Regions from separate parts of the Qipengyuania sp. JC766 genome, predicted to be linked through region 3. Evidence: predicted binding sites of a transcription regulator. Region 3 holds the regulator's gene; each other region holds the start of a gene.
What was found. Region 3 encodes LexA, which represses DNA repair genes until DNA is damaged. Its sites were predicted from a motif close to GTTCCNCNCTTGTTCT; they were not measured.

Region 1 (5,449 bases), 1.4 Mb from region 3:
AGCTTGTCCCGCTGGCAGAAGAGATCGTCGCCGCGGACGAGCTGGGCGTAGCGGCCTGCCGCGAGGAGCAGGACGTCTTCGAACCGGCCGAGAGCGGCAGTTGCAACCCGAACGGCATCGCGCGCCTCGCGCTCGCACGCTCGCATCTGCTGGCCGGCGGCGCCGCGGTGCGGGCGGGGGACCTCGATGCGGCGCGCAACCATTTCGGCCAGGCCGCGATCAAGGCGAGCGCCATCGGCCGCGATTTCCCGCAAGTGGACGAGGTCCACGTCATCGGTTTCCGCGCGATGATCGCCTTTGGCGAAGTGGAGGGAAAGCGCGGAAATGCGCAGAGCAAGGTGATGGGATACACGCTGGCGCTGGAGACGGCGCAGGCGGTGATCGAGGACGCGGCGGCGTCGGGCGAGGGGCACACGTCGGACCTGCCGCAATGGTGGGCTGCGCGGGGCGAGGCGCTTGCGAAACTGGCGGAATCCGGGGCCGAAGGGCATGGCTGGGAGCAGGTTCGCGACAATTTCGACCGGATGGATTCGCTGGGTTTCGCAGCGGCGATCGACCGCGCGCTGCAGTCCCGGGCCGAGGCGGAGGCGGAAAATAGTGTATCGGAAAGTGCGACTGAAGCGCTCGATCAGGTTCCGGAACAGGAGCCAGACACATGATACTTGCCTTGTCCATGCCGGCCGATGCCGCCCGGGTCGAATTGATCGTGGACGAGATGATCGAGGCCGGGCTCGACGTCTACTGGGACCGGGCCGAACCCGGTTCGCCGCAATGGCTGGAGACCGGCGTGCGGGCGGCGGAGGCTCGGGCGATCGTCTTCTTCTTCGGCGCGGCCGCGCTGTCCGGATCGGACGAGGCCGTCGCCTTTCATGCCATCGCCAGGGACGGTTGCCTCGCCAACAAGGGTATCGCGGTCGAACTCGATCGCGGCTCGGTCCCGGCGGATATCGACTGCACCGTCTACGACCTCAGCGGCTGGCGGTCGCATCCCAGCGGGTGGCGCCGACGGCTGATCGGCGACAGCTACACGCGGGACGTGATCGCGGCCGCGCGCTACAAGGCGGCCGGGCGCGATCCGATGGCCCCGAGCGCGCCGCGCAAGCTGCTGATGCGCCAGCTCGCAGTGGTCTTTTCCGCGCTGGCGCTGCCCGTCATCGGCTTCCTCACCTTCACCGAAAGCATGATCGCGCTCTACCAGGGGCTGGGCTTTGCCGACATGGCCTCGGCGCAGGAGCAGGCCGCATGGGATGGGCGGGAGCCGGGCAGTTGCAAGGACCTGCGCCTGTTCCTCTCGCGCCATCCCGAAGGCGCTTACGCCAACGAGGCGCGCGCATTGCTCGACGGGCGCAGCGTGGAAGAGCGGGAGACGTTTTCGCCGACCTCGCAGACGCTCCCGCTCTATGCCGGGATCGGCGATGCGCGTCCGCTGGCGGGGCGTCCCGCGGCGCAGGCCGATGCGCAGGCCCGCGCGCTGGAAGAGGCGGAGCGGGTTTGCGGCGGCCTTGTGGAGACGGTCGGCGGGCAGGGGCTGGAAGCGCGCACACAAGGCCTCTCCTACGAATGCAGCACGATCGGCAGCGGGACCGTGTGCGCCGCCGACGGGCAGGCCCTGTGCAGTTTCGAGGAAGTCGTGCCGCGGCAGGTCGAGCGCTGCGGCGCGTGACCTAGAACGCGCCCAGCACCACCAGGATCTGCACGAACAACAGCACGATCACGAGGATGAAGAACAGCAGCATCAGGAAGCGCCAGACGGTGGAGAAGCGCGACAGGCCGTAACTGTGCTTCAGGTGCTTGTAGAGATGCGCCGATCCGACCGTGGTCAGTATCGTGAAGCTCCAGATACTCGCCAGCCCGAGCGTCCCCAGTATCGAGACCGCGACGAACAGCAGCGACATGAAGGACAGCGAATAGGTCACGAAGACCGCGTGGTCGTAGGCGCGGAAGCGCCGCTTCCACGCGAACAGCAACCAGACGAAGGGGATCGACAGCGGGATCAGCAGCCAGCTGAACTTGTAGCTGTTCGCCTGCAGCTTGTAGAGCATCAGCCCCGGGTTCTCGCGCCACTTGGTGTTGAGCTTGTCGAGAAAGCCGACGCCCGTGTCGCCGGTGGGAGTGAACCCGCCGCCGGTGTTGCCATTACCCGATCCGTCCAGCATCCCCTGGATGAAGGGATTGGAAGTCGCCGCGCGCGCCGCGTCCAGCTCGGCTGCCATCTGCGTGCGCTGTTCCGTCAGGCGGTCGCGCCGCTCCGCGCTCGTATCCGGGTCGGCCAGATCGGCATCCAGTCCGGCCAGCCTTTCTTCCATCTCGCCGATGTCTTCCGCGATGGCCGAACCGATCTGCTCGCGCGAAGGGCCGTTCAGCGTGGTCGGCGTGGTGAAACCGATCGCCTGGAACACGGCGAACATCAGGAAGATGGAAAACAGGAAAAGCGCCATTGGCGACACGAAGCGGCGCCGCTCCCCCTCGATATAGCGGCGCGTCAGTTCCCCGGGCTTGCGCAGCAGCATCGGCAGCGTGGTCCAGATCCGGCCCTCGAAATGAAGCGCGCCATGCAGGAGATCGTGCAGGAAGGCACCGATGGTCCGGTGCAAGTGCGCCTGCTGCCCGCAGGCATGGCAATGGCTGCCGACCAGCGCAGTCCCGCAATTGAGGCAGTTCCCTTCCGCGAAATGCCCCGTGCCGTCGGGGCGGGAGCCGGCGGGGCCATCGACAGCGCGCGCATACAGTCCGCCTTCCGCGGCCGTGCCCAACGCATCCGGCAGATCGTTCATTCCCCCGTCTCCTCCACCCCGGCCCTTACCAAACCGGAAGGGGTGCGGTCGAGCCGGAACAGAAATAGAACATGGACGTTCGGTGGGAAAGGAGATTACCCATGACTGCCCCCACCCCGACAGACCATCCCAAGGCCGATCCGGTATCCAACGCGCAGAAGGATCCGGACAACTGGACCACCGGCGACGAGCGCATGACCGGCGCGCAGGCGAGCTATCTCAAGACGCTGTGCGAGGAAGCCGGACGGCCGGACGATTACAAGACGGACCTCAGCAAGGCGGACGCCTCGCGCATGATCGACGAACTGCAGGCCGAAACCGGCCGCGGGCATTAAAGCTTCGCCAGCTTCCGCTCGATCGCGGTCCACAATTGCGCGAAACCGCGCGCGCCGGCGGCCCGGGGAGCGAACGCCCCAACCGGCTCCCGGCGCACCGCGCATTGCTCGATCGCGCTCGCCTGCGGGATGGCGGGCCATTTCGGATTCTGCTCGCGTGCCTCGCGGTGGAGATTGCGGCGCAGGTCTAGCATGGACAGCACAGGCAGGATCGGCGGGTGCTTCTTGGTCTGCTCCTTCACCTCGTCCACCACGATATCGAACGCGCGCGACGACAGCGGTGAGGGCGGCAGGGGCACGATGATGAGATCGGCGGCGCGGACCACCTGCGCGCTCGTCTCGTTCAGCACCGGCGGGCAATCGAAGATGATCCGTTCGTAGGTCCGGCCCAGCGTTCCGGTGATCTTGGCAAGCTGCTTCTTCTTGCCCAGCCGGTCGAACTGGCGGTCGAGCGCGCGTAGCGTATCGTCCGCCGGCAGCAGGTCCAGGTCCTTGTACCCGGTGGACTTGATGAGCTTCGCCGGATCGCTTTCGCGCGCGATGACTTCGTCCGCGCTGCGCTTCTTTTTCGGGTCGATCCCCAGCATGAAGCCGGCCCCGCCCGCGGCATCGAGATCCCAGAGCAGGGTCGTGCGGCGGGAAATCGCGGCGGAGCACCAGGCAAGGTTGACCGCGAAGGTCGTCTTTCCGACCCCGCCCTTGACGCTGTAGATCGCGATGACCGCCATGATGGTGTTCGAAAGCCTCTCTCGTGCCGCGCGCGCCTTCGCTGGATGTGCGCGATGCACGACAAAAGACAAGCGCGGATCGACGCAGGCTGAACGCTGCCCCGATGTCGGACAGAAATCGGCTCGAAGAGAATGGACCCGAAACGAAAAAGGCCGCCCGGATGGGCGGCCTTCGTGATTCGCTTCGGGGTCGGGCCCGATCAGCCGTCGTAATCGGATCCGACGGAAGTGGAGCGGGTCGGGGCCGACGCGGTGATTCGCAGGGCTTCGGCCGACTGGCTCAGCGATGCCACTTCATCCGCATCGTCCTCGTCGTCCGGCAGGATCTTCTGCAGGTTGGTGACGACCGCTTCGTGCAGTTCCTTGGGCTTCACCGTCTGTTCGGCGATTTCGCGCAGGGCGACGACGGGGTTCTTGTCCCGGTCGCGATCGACGGTCATTTCCGCACCGCCCGAAATCTCCCGCGCGCGCTGGGCGGCCAGCAGGACGAGATCGAAACGGTTGGGAATCTTGTCGACGCAATCTTCGACGGTAACGCGCGCCATAGGGGCACTCCAAAAAAGTAGGTTTTCAGGATTGACGCGCAACTAGCTTGCGGACCGCCGAAAGTCAAGGATTTGCCCGCTCCGCGAGAGGGTCCTATGCGGGTACGGATGAATTCGAGGGGGCCAGTCGAAGCGTCCGATACGGACGTGCGGATGCACGCGGACGCCGGTTCGGCCGTGCCGGGGGGCGAAGGCTATGCCGATCCCGCGCCCTTCGCGCTCGAGGCCGCGGGCCAGTCCTTGCGAATCCTTCCCGGCGGAGCGGACCGGCGCGAGGCGCTGCTGGACCTTGTCGCGTCGGCAAGGAACACGCTCGACCTCTGTTTCTACATCTTTGCCGAGGACGCGATCGGCACGGCGCTGCGCGATGCGCTGGCCGAGGCGGCGGGGCGCGGCGTCGCGGTCTGCCTGATCCTGGACGGGTTCGGCGCGGAAGCGAGCGACGAATTCCTTGCCCCGCTGCGCGCGGGCGGCGCCGCGGTCTACCGGTTCAGCGACCGGGTCAGCCAGCGATACCTCATCCGCAACCACCAGAAGATGGTGATCTCGGACGGGCAACGCGCCATGTTCGGCGGCTTCAACATCTCGGACGACTATTTCGCGCCGCCCGCCGCCAATGGCTGGAACGACATCGCGGTCGCTATCGAAGGGTCGGCGGTGGACGGTCTGTCCCGCTGGTTCGAACGGTTGCGCGAATGGACCGACGACGATGGCGCGCATTTTCGCGCGATCCGCGACACGGTCAGCGACTGGGAGTGGTCCGACGGGGACGCGCAGTGGCTGGTCGGCGGGCCTACCGGCGGGCTCAGCACATGGGCGCGCTGCGTGCGGGAGGACCTGGAAAAGGCGAGCCGGCTGGATATGGTCATGGCCTATTTCTCGCCGCGAAAGTCCTCGCTCAAACGGATCGGCCGGATCGCGCAGCGTGGCCAAGCGCGGCTGGTGATGGCGGGCAAGAGCGACAACAACGCCACCATCGGGGCGAGCCGGTCGCTCTACGCCAAGCTGCTGAAGCGCGACGTGGAAATATGGGAATTCACGCCGTGCAAGCTGCACACCAAGCTGAT
Region 2 (5,449 bases), 390 kb from region 3:
GCCGAGCGCGGCGTGGTGGTGACCAACGGTGCGGGCATCAATGCGATCACCATCGCCGAATACACGGTCATGCTGATGCTGGCCCATGCCAAGGGCTACCGCGACGTCGTGCGCGCGCAGGACCGGCACGAGTGGCTGCAGGACAGCCCGGGCAAGCGGGAGCTCGCCGGATCGAAGGCGCTGCTCCTCGGCTATGGCGCGATCGGCAAGCTAGTCGAACGCCGCCTTTCCGCGTTCGACGCGGAGGTTACCGTGGTGCGCCGTTCCCCGGGGCCGGGCACGCTCGGCCCGGACGAGTGGCGCGATCGGCTGGGCGAGTTCGACTGGATCATCCTGGCGGTCCCGGCGACGCCGGAAACCGAGGGCATGATCGGCGCTGAGGAACTCGCAGCGATGAAGCGCGAGGCCGTGCTGGTGAACATCGCGCGCGGCACGGTGGTGGACCAGGACGCGCTGGTCGAGGCGCTTCGCACGAAGCGGATCGAGGCGGCGCTGCTGGACGTGACGGACCCCGAGCCGCTGCCGCAGGACCACCCGCTCTGGTCGCTTGAGAACGCGCAGGTCACCATGCATCTTTCGGGCCGGGCACAGACGCTCATGTTCAAGCGCAGCGCGGACCGGTTTATCGAGAACCTCGCGCGGTGGCAGGCGGGCGAGCCGGTGAGCCCGCAGATGGACTTGCGGCTGGGATATTGAAGGAACGGCAGGGGCGGGGCCGCCGTTGGTGTCTCGAACGAAGGAGACTCCCATGGCGCAGCTCGCCGACACCTATCCCCTCTACCTGTGCAACAAGGCGGAGCAGCCCAACACCGACCTTTCGGTGACGGACAAGTTTACCGGCGAAGTCGCCTTCCGCACCGCGCTCGCCACGCCGGAGATCATCGACCGGGGCATCGTCGGCACGGTCGAGGCGACCGAACCGATGGCGCGCATGGCCAGCTACGAACGCAAGGCCGTGCTCGATCATTGCGTCGACCGGTTCAAGGAACGCTTCGACGAGCTGGCCTACGCCCTGTGCGTCGAGGCCGGGAAGCCGATCGGCGACAGCGAGGGCGAGGTCACCCGCCTGATCGACACCTTCCGGATCGCGGCGGAGGAGTCCGTCAGGCTGGGCGGCGAGGTCATGCCGCTCGACATTTCCGAGCGCGCCCGCGGATACCAGAGCATCTGGAAGCGCGTGCCGCTCGGCCCGTGCAGCTTCATCAGCCCGTTCAACTTCCCCCTGAACCTTGCCGCGCACAAGATCGCGCCGGCGATCGCGGTCGGCTGCCCCTTCATTCTCAAGCCTGCCAGCAAGACGCCGCTGGGCGCGCTCATCATCGGGGAGGTGCTGGCCGAAACCGACCTGCCCGAAGGCGCGTTCTCCATCCTGCCCTGCTCGCGCGACGGGGCGGAGTTGTTCACGGTGGACGAACGCCTCAAACTGCTGAGCTTCACCGGGTCGGATGCGGTCGGCTGGGCACTCAAGGCGAAGGCGGGCAAGAAGAAGGTCGTGATGGAACTGGGCGGCAATGCCGCGGTTGTGATCGACCACGACGCCGACCTGGAGGATGCGCTGCAGCGGGTCATCAAGGGCACCTACTACCAGTCGGGCCAGAGCTGCATTTCGGTCCAGCGCATCCTGATCCACGAGGACGTGTACGACCGTTTCCGCGACATGCTGGTGGAGGAAGCGAAGAGCCTGAAGGCAGGCGACCCCAAGGACCGCGACACCTTCATCGGCCCGATGATCGACGAGGACGATGCGAAGCGCCTGAAGGGCTGGATCGACGAGGCGGTCGCGAACGGTGCAACGCTCCTGTGCGGCGGCGGGCGCGACGGGCTGATGCTGGAAGCGACCCTGCTGGAGGATGTCGACCGGGACGCGAAGATCGTCAACGAGGAGGCCTTCGGTCCGGCGGCGGTGCTGATGAAGTTCTCCGATTTCGACGAGGCGCTGGCGGAAGTGAACCGCAGCGAGTTCGGCCTGCAGGCAGGCATCTTCACGCGCGACCTGTTCAAGGTGCTGGACGCGTGGGACCGGCTGGAAGTCGGCGGCATCTGCGTGAACGAGATCCCCAGCTACCGCGTGGACAACATGCCCTATGGCGGGGTGAAGAACTCGGGGCTGGGGCGCGAAGGCGTGCGCTTCGCGATGGAAGACATGACGGAGATCCGCAACCTCGTCATCCGGCGCGGGTGACGGGGCGTATTGTCGGACGGACTGGCCGGGCGGCGCGCGGTCAGAAGACCTGCGCCGTCGCCCCCGTTGCCCACAGCAGGAACCCGAACAGTCCGACGATCGCGAGTTTCATGATGGTTGCCTCTCTCTTCCCCGATTGCAGGTAGGCCCGTCATCGGCCCCGCTGTCAACCGGACATGGACCGCTGTATGCCTTTGAAACGAAAGGGGGAACGGACGGTTTGTGAGCATCTGCTACATGCGCCGAAATCCGGATAATTCCGTAATAGCAAGGGGTTGCATTCGCAGGTGCCCCGGCAGGCCAAGCGCGACGACACACCCTGTCGGCCCGCAGGTGTGACTTTCGCTCCGGGGATCAGTCACGCATCCTCCAGCAGCAGGATTTCGCACGTGACGGTCATTCGCGGGGCGGGCAGCAGGACGTGGTCCACCGCGACCACGTCCGCCGAAGCGACCAGCCGGCCGGCAATCGCGAATTCGTGGTCGGGGAGCAGCGCCACGAACCGTTCGCCGGCTTCGACCGCCGGCGCGCCGGTAAAGACCAGCTCGAGCGTATGGCGCGATCCGGCAAAGGTGATGCTGGCCCACGCGCGTTCGGCGTGGGCGATCAGTTCGGCCTGATCGCCCGCCAGTGCCATGACGGCACGGCGCAGTTTCTCGCCGGCGGAGCGGGGGACGAACCTACCGTGCATCGGCCATCTCCTGGTAGGCGCGCATGAAGGTTTCGACCCGCCGCTCCATCGGCGTGCCGGGCGTGCGGCCACGCCTGAGGTCGTGGACGAAACGCGGGTCGCGTGTGGCGAGCCGCCCGAATTTGGTGGGCGGCATGTCGTGCTTGCGCAGGAATTTCTCGATGGACCGGATGAGCATGGATGTTCCTTGTTTGGCTGACGAATCGAGGCTCGCGCTGCGAGGAACAAATATGGAACAAACCAAATCCTACTTGTCTAGGAAAATTCCTATCGCTATGGAAATTCGATGAGCGACATGACCCGTGACGAGATGATTGCCCGCGCGCGCCTGCACGATCTGGCGCAGGTGCGCGGCGTCAGCCTCAAGGGCCTGTCCGAAATGCTGGGAAAGAATAGCGCGTATCTTCAGCAGTTTATGACGCGCGGAACGCCGCGCCGCCTGCAGGAGGACGACCGGCGGACGCTGGCGGAATTCTTCGGCGTGGCGGAAACGGAGCTGGGCGGGCCGGAGGAAAAATCCTCACGCCGCGCGAGTCGCGGGGACTGGGTAGACGTGCCGCGCCTGCCGCTGGGCGCATCGGCCGGCCCGGGCGCGCTGGCGGCGGAGGAACAGGCGTTCGACGGCTTCCGCTTCTCCCGCCGCTGGCTGCGCGAGCAGGGGCTGGGCGATGCGCAGCTGTCCGCGATCACGGTGGAAGGGGATTCGATGGAGCCGGTGCTGCGCGACGGCGACGAAGTCCTCGTCGACCGCACCCCGCGCCCCTTCCAGGACGGTATTTACGTCCTGCGCCACGGAGAGGCCCTGCTGGTCAAGCGCGTCTCCAGCCGAGGCGCGGGCCGCTTCCTGCTGGTGAGCGCCAACAAAGCCTACCCGCCGATCGAGGTCTCCGCCGGAGAAATCGACATCATCGGCCGCGTGGTCTGGAAGGGCGGGCGAGTGTGAGGAGGCGATCCGAATGAAATGCCGGTTATGTCGATGGCTGTGCGACCGGTTCTGCCCGCCGAGCATGCGGCCCAAGTCAATCTTGCTCCGGTCTTACGATTGGGAAAACGATAATTCGGGCGGCTGGGAGCCATGGGGGGACGAAGCGCTGCGCGCCCGCGAGGACACGGCGGCCGCACTCATCTCGTCCGATCCCGAGGCGGCGATGGCCGAACTTCATATTCTATCGGAAGAGGGGTCCATTTTCGCGGACCGCTGGCTGGGTTACTGTTATCAGGGGCTGACGACGAAGTACCACGACCTGGAGAGGGCGGAGCACCATTTGTACAAGGCCCAGATGGCCGGGTCCTGGCCTGCATCGGTCGAGCTTTCGAAGCTGCTTTTCGAAGAAAAGATCAACGATAAATGGGAAGCCATTCTGGAGGATGGCCATCAACAGGGCTTCATTCCGTCCACGTTCTGGCTCGCTCGTTTCCGCTACATGCAGAGCAAAACCCGCGCCACGGCGATGCAGGTCCGTCCGCTGCTCGAAAAAGCCGCAGATGCAGGCCACCCAGCCGCCCGCCTGATGCTGGCGCAGCTCAAGGGGCGTGGAATGTTCGGTATTCGCGCGATCCCGCAAGGCTTTCGGGAGGTGAACGCGCTCTACGATGAGTTCGGCGCGGAGCCGATATCCTAGCTCGAATAGCTTGGTCCGGGTCGCCCGATTGCCGGCGAAGTCCGCTAGCCGCTCATGCCCCTCCCGTTGCGCAGGGCCCGGGCCCAGTCGGGACGGTTTTGGGTTTCGGCGGCGCGGGCGGCCTCTTCCCAGTCGTAAGGCACCGCATGGAAACTCACGCTCCAACGCCCGCCGTCGTCGCAGACTGTGGCGTAGCGGGCATGGGGGGTGCCGGTCTCCATCGCGTGGGGGAAGGGGCGGGCGTCCTCGTACGCCGGCAGTCCCACGCTTCCGGGATTCACCACGAGCCGTCCGTCGGGCAATTGCACGGCCCGGGGTATGTGGGTGTGTCCGCACAGGATCAGGTCCGCGTCCGCCGGACCTGCCCGTGCCACGACCTCGTCCGTGGTCGCGGGGCGGGCGCCGTGCTCCGTCACCGTTTCCAGGAAATATTCCAGATCGCTGCCGGGCGTGCCGTGGACCATCAGCACCCGTTCCGAAAGCCGCAGGCTCTCGGGCAGGGCGGAAAGCCAGGCCAGCTGGTCTTCGCGCAGCGCCTGCTTCGCATATGCGTCCGATTGGCCCATCGTTGTGAGCGTGCCTTCCATCACCTGCCGTTCGTGATTGCCGCGAATGGTGGGCAAGGCGAGAGGCATGAGGCGATCGGCCGTTTCCGCGGGCCAGAGAGGTCCGGAACAGATATCGCCCAGGTTGACGGTCCGGTCTACCGCAAGCGCCCCCGAATGAGCGAGCACCGCTTCCAGCGCGGCGATGTTCCCGTGGATGTCGGACAGGACGGCGATCTTCATCGCCCGTTACTGCCAATGTCGCCCGCGGGCGACAAGCCTGCTGCACTTGCATCGCTGGCCGTGTCCCGCCACATCCGCTGCCATGACCGATACGCCAGCCGCCGCCTCCAAGCCTGCCCAGAAGCCCGCCATGAAAGCCGCGATCCTGCCGGTGACGCCGTTGCAG
Region 3 (5,449 bases):
AATTACGACAGCTTCACGTTCAACCTCGTCCACTACCTGATGGAACTGGGCGCGGACGTGCGGGTGGAGCGCAACGATGCGCTGACCGCGGCCGAGGCGGCTAAGAGCGGGGCGTCAGGCATCCTGATCTCTCCCGGCCCCTGCACGCCCAACGAGGCCGGGATCAGCCTCGATCTCGTCGCGGCCTGTGCCGACGCGGAGCTGCCGCTGCTGGGCGTATGCCTGGGCCACCAGGCGATCGGCCAGCATTTCGGCGGCACGGTCGTCCGCGGCGGGCTGATGCATGGCAAGACATCGGCCGTGACCCACCAGGGCAGCGGCGTCTTCACCGGCCTGCCCTCGCCCTTCATGGCGACCCGCTATCATTCTCTGGTGGTGGAAGACATTCCCGAGGTGCTGGAAGTGAACGCGACCAGCGAGACGCCCGGGCTGGACGGCACCAGCGTCATGGGTTTCCGCCACCGGACGCTCCCCATTCACGGCGTGCAGTTCCACCCCGAAAGCATCGCCACCGAACACGGCCACGCCCTGCTCGCCAATTTCCTGGCGATCTGCGGCAACGAAGCGAAGGACCCGGCATGAAGACGCTGCCGCTGGCGGTGCCGCACATGGACGAGGCGGAATCCGAAGAAGTCTTCGGCTGGATCCTTGATGGCGAAGCGAGCGAGGAGGAAATCGCCCGCTTCCTGCTCGCCATGACCGAACGCAGCGAGACGGCGGAGGAAATCGCCGGCGCCGCGCGGGCACTGCGCGCGCGCCTCATCCCGATCGAGGCACCCGAAGGCGCGGTCGATTGCTGCGGCACCGGCGGTGACGGGCACCATACGTTGAACGTCTCCACCGCGGTCAGCCTGGTCGTCGCGGCCTGCGGCGTGCCGGTCGCCAAGCACGGCAACCGGGCCGCCAGCAGCAAGTCGGGCGCGGCCGATACGCTCGAAGCGCTCGGCCTCGACATGGAAGCGGCGGGCCGCACGGCGGAGCGCACGCTGGCGGAAATCGGCATCTGCTTCCTGTTCGCGAAGAACCACCACCCGGCGATGGGCCGGATTCAGCCCATCCGGCAGCGGCTCGGCCGGCGGACGATCTTCAACCTGATGGGCCCGCTGTCGAACCCCGCGGGCGTCGAACGCCAGCTGATCGGCATCGCCCGCCCCGCCTATGTCCCGATCTACGCGCGCGCCAAGGCGAGCCTGGGCACCCAGCGCACCATGATCGTCTCGGGCGACGAAGGGCTGGATGAGCTGAGCCTTGCCGGCGGCAACGAGGTCGCTGACGTTCAGGGCAGCGAATTCGCCATGCGCCGGGTCGATGCCGGGATGGCCGGCCTCGAACACGCGCCGGTCGAGGCGATCCGCGGCGGGGACGCGGCGCACAACGCGCGGGCGCTCGTCGCGCTGCTCGACGGCGTGCCCGGCCCCTATCGCGATGCGGTCCTGTTCAATGCCGCCGCAACGCTGATCGTGGCAGGACGGACGGAGGACTGGAACACGGGCGCCTCCATGGCGTCGGAAGCCCTCGACAGCGGGCGCGCGCGCGATCTGCTGGCGCGCTGGATAGAGATGGTCGGATGAACAGGCTGGAAGAAATCTGCGCCGCGAAGCGCGAACTGGTCGCGGCGCGAAAGGCGCGCGCGACAATCGAGGACCTGGACCGGGCCGCACTTGCCGCCACCCCGCCGCGCGGATTTGCCGACGCCCTGGCGCAAAAATCGGCGGATGGCTTCGCGCTGATTGCGGAAATCAAGAAAGCTTCGCCTTCCAAGGGACTGATCCGGCCCGATTTTCGTCCGCACCAGCACGCGATGGATTATGCCGATGGCGGTGCGTCGTGCCTCTCCGTCCTGACCGACGAACCCTATTTCCAGGGTCATGACGATTACCTGATCGAAGCGCGCAAGAGCTGCGCCCTGCCGGTCCTGCGCAAGGATTTCATGGTCGATGCCTGGCAAATCGCGGAATCGCGCGCGCTGGGCGCGGACGCGGTCCTGCTGATCGTGGCGGCACTGTCCGATGGCGAACTGGCCGAATTCGAGGCGGCGGCGCTGGAGCGCGGCATGGACGTGCTGGTCGAAGTGCATGACGAGGCGGAGCTGGAGCGCGCCGCGCGTCTCAAATCGCGCCTCATCGGCATCAACAATCGCGACCTGCGTAGTTTCGAGACCGATCTGGGCACAAGCGAACGGCTGGCCGCGCGTGCGCCCGAGGACGCCATGCTGGTCGGGGAAAGCGGGATCGCAAGCCACGCCGACTGCGAGCGCTTGAGCCGGAGCGGCATCCGCTGCTTCCTCGTCGGCGAAAGCCTGATGCGGCAGGACGATGTCGCACAGGCGACCCGCGACCTGCTGAACGGATAGGCCTGTCCTACAGGGCGCGAAGCTGTCAGGATCAATCCATGAGCAAGCCCCTGCCCCGTCCCGTCTGCCCGCCGCAATTCCGGCCCTTCACGGCCGTCGGGTTTTGCCATCAGGACTGTGTCAACTCCGTCAACTTGGTTCAGCTTCGCTATGCCTGACCTGACTCACCTAGACGAATCGGGCGCGGCCCGGATGGTCGATATCGGCGGCAAGCCTGCGACCGGAAGGCGCGCCGTCGCCGGCGGTCGCATCCGGATGTCGGAGGCGGCGCTCGCCGCCATCCGCGACGGCAATACCGCAAAGGGGGACGTCCTCGCCACGGCGCGCATCGCAGGGATCATGGCGGCCAAGAAGACCGGCGACTTGATCCCGCTGTGCCACCCGCTCGCACTGGACAGCGTAACGGTCGACTTCGCGTTCGAGGACGGAGCGATCGCGGTCACCGCCACCGCCGCGCTGACCGGGCGCACGGGCGTGGAAATGGAAGCGATGACCGCTGTCTCGGTCGCGCTGCTGACGATCTACGACATGGCAAAGGCGATCGACCGGTCCATGACCATCGAGGCCATAAGGCTGTTCGAAAAGCATGGCGGCAAGTCCGGATCGTGGATTGCGGACGATGCGCCGGCGGGATGAAAGGGGAACGCCTGTTCCGCACTATCCACCCCGGAATGGCGGAAACGCTTGACCTAACCGAATTGGTTGCCTAATTGTTCTGCATTCGTTCGCGGTTTGCGGATGGATCGTAAAGGCAATCAAGGAGCCAAGGGCCCCATGTTGACGGCAAAGCAGCACGAGCTCATCCGTTTTATCCAGCAGCGGCTGGAAGAGACCGGCATTTCCCCCTCGTTCGAGGAAATGAAGGAAGCGCTCGACCTCAAGAGCAAGTCCGGCGTTCACCGGCTGATTTCCGCCTTGGAAGAGCGCGGCTTTATCCGTCGCCTGCCCAACCGGGCCCGCGCGCTGGAAATCCTCAAGCAGCCGGAAAACGTGACCGGGACGAAGACCGTCGCCGCCAACGACACGGCATCGGACGCGGTGGACCGGGCGACCACGCCGCCGGCGCGCATGCCGCAACCGGCGAACGACGTGATCGAGATCCCGCTGCACGGCCGCATCGCCGCCGGTGCGCCAATCGAGGCGATCGAAGGCCAGTCGAGCCTGCCGGTCCCCGCGGCGCTGCTCGGTCCGGGCGATCACTACGCGCTCGAGGTGTCGGGTGACTCGATGATCGAAGCGGGCATCTTCGATGGCGATTATGCGCTCGTGAAGCGGACCGACACCGCGCGGGACGGCGAGATCGTCGTCGCCCTGGTCGAGAACGAGGAAGCGACGCTCAAGTATTTGCGCCGCGACGGCGGGAATATCCGCCTCGATCCGGCGAATTCGAGCTACGAGCCGCAGGTCTACCACCCGGGCCAGGTGCAGGTGCAGGGCAAGCTCGCAGGCCTGCTGCGCCGCTATCACTGACGCGGCCGGATGACGGTCGGCGCGGCGGTCAGCGGAAGCTTTCGCCGCGCCACCATCCATGCGCGCCCTGCGTGTCGGCAACGGCGGAGTATGACGGCGTCGACAGGTCGATCGCGAGGCCGCCCTCCTCCGCCAGCATCTTGCGGTCGGCCTTGAGCCAGCGCGGACGGCAGGAGCGCGGCAGCCAGCGGTCCGCCACCACGATATCGGCCCGCTCGCACGCCGCCGCCAGTGCCCGTTCCTCGATGATGTTGCGGCTGCGCGCCATCAGGATCGACCAGCTTCGCCCGGCTCGCTCGAGCGTGATGACGCAGAAATCCGGACTGCACTCGGCATTCTCCCATTCGGCCAGCGGAACCGGCTCGCCGTCGAGACCCGCGAGTTCGTTGAAATTGTCCTTCGCATAGTCGCTGCGCGTGTCGCGCAGCATCAGCAGCCGCTCGCCCTCGCCCGCGATTCCGACATGCCGTCCGTCGTTTGAGATCAGCAGGTCCGGTGCAGGCTTCAGCGCGTAAAGCATGGCCGCGAGGCCCGCCGGAACGAGCCCGAGCAACCGCGCCCTCCCCTTCCACAGTGCCAGCCACAACCCGCCCGCGACGAACAGCATCAGCAGGCCGCGCCCCATGTCCGGCATCAGCTTGACCGAGCCCGGCTGGTCGGCCGTCCAGTGCGCGATCGCCAGCAGCAGGTCGAGCGACTTGCCCGCCAGCCACCAGAACGGCGCGCCCAGCCCCACGAGGTCTGCGAACAGCGCCAGCGCGATCAGCGGCATGGAGCCGAAAGTGACCAGCGGGATCGCGAAGACATTGGCGAAGGCGCCGTACACGCCGGCCCGGTGGAAATGCGACAGGACGATCGGCATCAGCGCAATCTCGATCACCAGCCCCGTCACCAGCAGCATCACCGCCTTGCGCCCGGTCGATGCCAGCCAGCCTTCCTCGCGTGGCGCCAAGAACGCCTTGACCGGCGCGCTGTTGTGAAGCGCCACGATCGCCAGAACGGCGGAAAAGCTCAGCTGGAAGCTCGGGCCGACCAGCGTCTCGGGCCAGACCAGCAGGATGATGAAGGCAGCCACCGCGACCATGCGCATCGACAGCGCCTCGCGCCCCATGGCGAGCGCGATCAGGACCAGCAGGGCCCCGACGCAGCTGCGCACCGTCGGTACTTCCGCGCCCGTCAGCAAGGTGTAGCCGACACCTGCGAGCGCGCCGATCGCCGCCGCCATCAACGGCAGGCGGACCCGCAGGGCGAGCCAGGGCCACAGCGCAAGCAGCTTCAGCGCCAGCAGATAGGCCGCCGCTATCACCGCGCTCACATGCAGCCCGCTGATGGAAAGCAGGTGCGTCAGCCCGGCATCGCGCATCGCTTCCTCGTCCGCCTCGGATATCGCGCCCCGGTCGCCGCTCGCGAAAGCCGCCGCGATGGTGCCGGGCGACGCGCCAAGCTGCGAGCGGACATGGCTCGCCAGGTACCGCTGCACTTGCGCCAGCCCGTCCGCCGCGCCTGCCCCCTCCACGATCTCGATCTTTCCGATGGCGGCGCCGGTCGCGGCCAGACCTTCGAACCAGGCCCGCCGGGCGAAATCGTAGGAGCCCGGGAGCATGGGCGGCGCCGGCGGCATAAGGC
Region 4 (5,449 bases), 210 kb from region 3:
ACGCTCGAATGGCTGCTGGGCAACGATCTGGTCGAGACGGCGATCATATTCGCGAACCGCAAGACGACCGTCCGGGAACTCAATAAGCATTTGCAGCGGGCCGGTTTCGCCAGCGGCGAGATCCACGGCGACATGGATCAGTCCAGTCGCATCAAGGAATTGCAGCGGTTCAAGGCGGGCGAAGTCAATATCCTCGTCGCCAGCGACGTCGCCGCGCGCGGTCTCGACATCAAGGGCGTCAGCCACGTCTTCAATTACGACACGCCTTGGCATCCCGACGATTATGTCCACCGCATCGGCCGGACAGGCCGTGCGGGGGCGAAGGGGCGAGCATTCACCTTCGTGACAGACGAGGACGCGGAAGCGATCGCGAATGTCGAGAAACTGACCGGCGGAGAGGTACAGGTCTTCGGCAAGAACGACGTGCGCGTCGAACTGCGCGAAGCGGAGCCGGCGAAGGAAGAGCCAAGGCGCTCGCGTCAGAAGTCGCAGCCGGAGAACGACGAGGCGCCTAAGGCGCCCCGTCGCGAGAAATCCTTTCGGAAGCGTAGCGACGACCGCGACGAGCCGTCCGCAGTGGGCGAATGGAACGGCCCGCAGCCGGACTTCCTGAGCGTCAGCGCAATCTGAGCTGGTTCGTCAGGAACCCTGCGGTTCCATGTCCTGCCTGGCGAGCGCCTTGCGAACCCCGTCATCTGCTTCCATGCGATCGCGATGCGCTTTCAGGGAAGGATAATCGTCTAGCTTAATCGGCGTCTGGTCGAGCCAGCGAACGAGCACGTATAGAAACGCATCGGCGAACGACTTCTCGCCAAGGTACCATTGGCCGCCATTCTCTTCCAGATTGGCGTTCAGGCGTTCGTAGTGACCGGCTAGTGTTTCGTACGCCTTCTTCTTGACTTCCTCCTGCGCGCTCTCGCTCTCGGCAAAGGCCTGCGCGGCGAAGTGTGGACCGTAGCTGGCATGCACCTCGCTGGTCATGAAGGACAGGGCTTCCGCTTCGCGATAACCCAAGCGCTCGTCCCGCGCGTATCCCTGCGTTCCGTAAGTCGCGCCGAGATAGGCCAGGATCGCCGCGAGTTCTGTCAGGACATCGCCGTCATCGAACTGAAGGGCGGGAACCTTGCCCTTCGGATTGATCGAAAGGTACTCGTCCTTCTTGTGATCGCCATATTCCATGTTGGCGATTTCCACGGGGGCATCGAGCCAGGCCACCGCGATATTGGCTGCCAGCGAGCAGGTTCCGGGCATCGTGTAGAGTCTGGTCATGGGCTTCTCCTTTGCCCGACCAATGCACCGCATTCCCGAATGTTTCGCCCGCTAACGTTTCAGTCCGCGAGGCGTACGAAGCTGTCGATGACGCGCTTGATCCCGACATCTTCGAACTCGATCTCGAGCTTGTTGCCTTCCTGGTCCAGCACGATGCCGGCGCCAAAGCGGTCATGCATGACCTGTGCGCCAACTGCGATGTCCGTGCGCGGCTTGGCGGCGAAGCTGGCGGCACTTCGCCTGCTTTCCGCAACCCGTGCGGGAGCGGTCTCGTAACCGCTGGCGAGCGCCCTTTGCCAGCCGGGACCACGCGCATTGCTGCGATCAGGCCGCGCGGTGTTCACGTGAGCGAAGGGATCCTCGGTTTCCGACCAGTTCGCGCGCCATAGCGAGGCGCCCCCTGTCAGCGTCGTCTCGGTCTCGATGTGATCGTCCGGAAGCTCGTCGACGAAGCGGCTCGGTATCGAGCTGTTCCAAGTGCCGTACACCCGGCGGTTTGCTGCGTGAAGGATGGTGCACCGCTTCCGCGCGCGCGTGATCCCGACATAGGCCAGCCTGCGTTCTTCCTCGAGGCTGGCAAGCCCTCCTTCGTCGAGCGCGCGCTGGCTGGGGAAGACGCCTTCCTCCCAGCCGGGAAGAAACACATTGTCGTATTCGAGCCCCTTGGCGGCGTGCATGGTCATGATCGTCACGGTCTCGACATCCTCGCCGCGATCCGTGTCCATCACCAGACTCACGTGCTCGAGGAAGTCGGGCAGCGTATCGTACTCTTCCATCGCCCGGGCGAGCTCGGCAAGGTTCTCGAGCCGGCCTTTCGCTTCGCTCGACTTCTCCTTCTCGAGCATCTCGTTGTAGCCCGTGTGATCGAGAACCTGGCGCAGCAATTCGGCCGGTGCCAGCGTTTCCGCCAGTTCGCGCCAGCCGAGGAAATCGCGCATTAGGGCGGCGATCGTGTTCCCGGCGCGCTTAGGAAGCTCATCGCTGTCGGCAAGCTGGAGCGAGGCCGCAGCGAGCGGCAGCCCGGTGCGCCGCGCGTGCTGGTGCATCTTCTCCAGCGTCTTGGCGCCCAGGCCTCTCTTCGGCGTATTGTAGATGCGCTCGAACGCGAGATCGTCCTGTGGCTGCGCGATGACGCGCAGATAGGCGAGGGCATCGCGGATTTCGGCGCGCTCGTAGAATCGGAAGCCGCCGATGATGCGGTAATTGAGGCCCAGCTGGATGAACCGGTCCTCGAATTCGCGCGTCTGGTATTGCGCGCGCACGAGGATGGCGATCTGGTCCAGGCTGGCACCCTGCCGCTCGAGCTGTTCGATCTCCTCACCGACGCGGCGCGCTTCCTCCGGCGCGTCCCAGACGCCGACGACGCGGACCTTGTCACCGCCGTTCGCCTCGGTCCAGAGTTCCTTGCCGAGGCGGGTCCGGTTGGCATCGATCAGCCCCGACGCGGCCGCAAGAATGTGCGGCGTGGAGCGATAGTTCTGCTCCAGCTTGATAACCTTCGCGCCGGGAAAGTCCTTCTCGAAACGCAGGATATTGGCCACTTCAGCGCCGCGCCAGGAATAGATCGACTGGTCATCGTCCCCGACCACGCAGATGTTCTTGCGTTGCTGCGCGAGCAGACGAAGCCATAGATACTGGACCTGGTTGGTATCCTGGTATTCGTCCACCAGGATGTATTTGAAGCGCGCGTGATACTGGGCGAGGATTTCCGGCTCGTTCCGCAAAATGTTGAGCATGTGGAGCAGCAGGTCGCCGAAGTCGCAGGCGTTCAGCTTCTTCAGCCGGTTCTGGTAAGCTTCGTATAGCGCGCGCCCTTTCCCGTTGGCGAAGCTCTCGTTGTCCAGTTCGTCGAGGTCGGCGGGGTTCAGGCCGCGGTTTTTCCAGCGGTCGAGCAGGCCCGCAAGCTGCCGCGCGGGCCAGCGCTTCTCATCCAGATTGGCGTCCGCGATCAGTTGCTTCAGCAGGCGCAGCTGATCGTCGGTGTCGATGATGGTGAAATTCGGTTCCAGGCCGACGATCTCGGCATGGCGACGCAGCATCTTGGCGCAGATCGAATGGAAGGTGCCGAGCCAGGGCATGCCTTCCACCGCGCCGCCAATGTGATGACCGACCCGCTCGCGCATCTCGCGCGCCGCCTTGTTCGTGAAAGTCACGCACAGGATCTCGCTCGGCCAGGCGAGGCGCATGGCTACCAGGTGGGCGAGGCGGGCGGTCAGGGCGGCGGTCTTGCCGGTCCCGGCGCCGGCCAGCATCAGCACGGGGCCTTCGGTTGTAAGGACTGCTTCGCGCTGGGGAGGGTTCAGTCGCGCCGCGTAGGGCGGAACCGGATCGGCGGATGCCGCGGGGAGATACGCTGGGTCTGCCATGTCAGGCGAACAGGTAGGGAACAACGCAAATGCGCGCAACCGCTAAGCGGTGCGCCTGTGAAAAGCCGCTCGAACAAGCAGGCTGTCGGGACGAAGGCGCTTGAAATCGATGAGAAATGGGCCGGTGCGGCGTCGCAGCGTCTTTAACCCGCTGATAATCAACCAAATCGGAGGTTCGTCGCTATTTCGCCACATTTGCCGGCGGTTTGCCCCCCGGCAGCGATGACCGGAGGAACCGCGCTGCGGTCCGGTCCATTTATTCTCCGACTGCCCGAGCAGGGGCAGAGCGAATGAAAGGAAAGATCATGCGTACCTACAAGTTTGCGATTGCTGCCGTTGTCGGTTTCTCGATCGCTCCCGTGGCTGTCTCGGCCCAGGACGCACAGACGACCGCCCCGGACACCATGGAGGCCCCGATGACCGCGGACACCATGTCCTCGATGACGCCGGAACAGCAGACGATCTATGATGGCTGGACTGCCGAACAGCAGGGGCAGTACGATGGTTGGCCCGCGACCACCCAGTCCTATTACTGGACGCTGACGCCGGACCAGCAGGAAACCTTCTGGACCCTTACCGATGAGAGCCGGATGGCCCTGATGGCACTGTCCTCCGAAGACCGTGTCGCTGCCTGGGCCAGTGTTGCCGAGCAGCAGGCACAGGCCGAAGCTCAGGCGAATGGAACCACCATGGAAGATGACGGCGTGACCGACGATGATACCATGGATGAAGGAACGGCCGAACCGATGTAATCGGCCAGCCAATTAGGCAAGGCGGAGCAAGGTAAGCTTCGCCTTGCCGACCTTGCGCTCGCTTTCGACTGCGAGCGTTTTTATGTCGGCATCCTCCGTACGCGACGTCTCCAGAGCGACCCAGCTGGCCGGCCCGATCCAGCCCAGCCGCACCAGGCGGTCGAGCGCCACGGACCCCGCACCGGTGCCGTAGGGCGGATCCAGCAGGATCAGGTCGTGCGGAGCCTTTGCTGGCCCCAGCGACATGACCGACCCGCCGCTGACCGTCGCCCTGCGGTTGGCGTCCAGTCCGGCGACATTCTTGCGCAGCGCATCGAGCGCATCGGGGTCCTGCTCCACGAACAGGCAGTGTGCGGCCCCTCTCGACAAGGCTTCGAGCCCCATCGCGCCCGACCCTGCGAACAGGTCCGCCACGCTCAGGTCCTCGAACGAGCCCAATCGGCTTGCCAGCATGCTGAACAGGGTTTCGCGCGTCCGGTCCGCGGTGGGCCGGGTGGTTTCTCCCTTCGGAGCCATGAGTTTCCTGCCCCGCCAGTCGCCTGCGATGATCCTCACCGGGCGGGATCCTGCTTCAAGCTGCTGCGGAACCGGTCGAGATCGCCCTTCCTGATCTCGGTCGCCTGTCCGCGTGGCAGGTCGTCCAAGTAGAACGGCCCGTACGCCGTCCGCATCAGGCGGTTCACCTTGAGGCCCAGATGTTCCAGCACGCGCCTGATCTCGCGGTTCTTGCCTTCCGTGATGGTCATCTCGATCCACTGGTTCTTGCCGGTCCGGCGTTCCATGTTGGCATCGATGCGTCCGTAGCGGATCCCGTCGATGGTCACGCCCTCGATCAGCGCTTCGAGCTGTTCCTGCTTCACGTCGCCGAATGCACGGGCGCGGTAGGTGCGCGGAATGCCGTTGGCCGGCAGTTCCATCTGGCGCTTCAAGCCACCGTCATTGGTCAGCAGCAGCAGGCCTTCCGTATTGAGGTCGAGCCTGCCCACCGGCATGACACGGCCCGCGTCCCGGGGAAGCGCATTGCGCAGTGCGGTGTATATGGTGGGGCGGCCCGCCGGATCG

Region 1: a site for LexA is predicted at 2,830-2,845, ahead of AB1K63_RS09730 (DUF3072 domain-containing protein). Genes of this name have one in related genera too.
Region 2: a site for LexA is predicted at 3,095-3,110, ahead of AB1K63_RS01110 (S24 family peptidase). Genes of this name have one in related genera too.
Region 4: a site for LexA is predicted at 3,642-3,657, ahead of AB1K63_RS02035 (UvrD-helicase domain-containing protein). Genes of this name have one in related genera too.

Annotation. Positions count from the first base shown of each region.
Region 1 is NZ_JBFEFL010000001.1:2,020,077-2,025,525, reverse strand. Features, by position in the region: gene AB1K63_RS09745 (hypothetical protein) at 1-659, shown strand, start outside; gene AB1K63_RS09740 (hypothetical protein) at 656-1,663, shown strand; gene AB1K63_RS09735 (DUF3667 domain-containing protein) at 1,665-2,774, opposite strand; gene AB1K63_RS09730 (DUF3072 domain-containing protein) at 2,876-3,109, shown strand; gene AB1K63_RS09725 (ParA family protein) at 3,106-3,837, opposite strand; gene rpoZ (DNA-directed RNA polymerase subunit omega) at 4,038-4,382, opposite strand; gene AB1K63_RS09715 (cardiolipin synthase B) at 4,491-5,449, shown strand, end outside.
Region 2 is NZ_JBFEFL010000001.1:228,741-234,189, forward strand. Features, by position in the region: gene AB1K63_RS01090 (D-2-hydroxyacid dehydrogenase) at 1-696, shown strand, start outside; gene AB1K63_RS01095 (aldehyde dehydrogenase family protein) at 749-2,182, shown strand; gene AB1K63_RS01100 (hypothetical protein) at 2,541-2,873, opposite strand; gene AB1K63_RS01105 (hypothetical protein) at 2,863-3,051, opposite strand; gene AB1K63_RS01110 (S24 family peptidase) at 3,160-3,816, shown strand; gene AB1K63_RS01115 (hypothetical protein) at 3,881-4,495, shown strand; gene AB1K63_RS01120 (metallophosphoesterase family protein) at 4,540-5,283, opposite strand; gene AB1K63_RS01125 (MBL fold metallo-hydrolase) at 5,414-5,449, shown strand, end outside.
Region 3 is NZ_JBFEFL010000001.1:618,358-623,806, reverse strand. Features, by position in the region: gene AB1K63_RS03060 (aminodeoxychorismate/anthranilate synthase component II) at 1-582, shown strand, start outside; gene trpD (anthranilate phosphoribosyltransferase) at 579-1,571, shown strand; gene trpC (indole-3-glycerol phosphate synthase TrpC) at 1,568-2,353, shown strand; gene moaC (cyclic pyranopterin monophosphate synthase MoaC) at 2,504-2,989, shown strand; gene lexA (transcriptional repressor LexA) at 3,128-3,823, shown strand; gene AB1K63_RS03035 (ComEC/Rec2 family competence protein) at 3,852-5,449, opposite strand, start outside.
Region 4 is NZ_JBFEFL010000001.1:407,776-413,224, forward strand. Features, by position in the region: gene AB1K63_RS02025 (DEAD/DEAH box helicase) at 1-630, shown strand, start outside; gene AB1K63_RS02030 (glutathione S-transferase) at 640-1,269, opposite strand; gene AB1K63_RS02035 (UvrD-helicase domain-containing protein) at 1,329-3,635, opposite strand; gene AB1K63_RS02040 (hypothetical protein) at 3,941-4,387, shown strand; gene rsmD (16S rRNA (guanine(966)-N(2))-methyltransferase RsmD) at 4,400-4,942, opposite strand; gene AB1K63_RS02050 (pseudouridine synthase) at 4,939-5,449, opposite strand, start outside.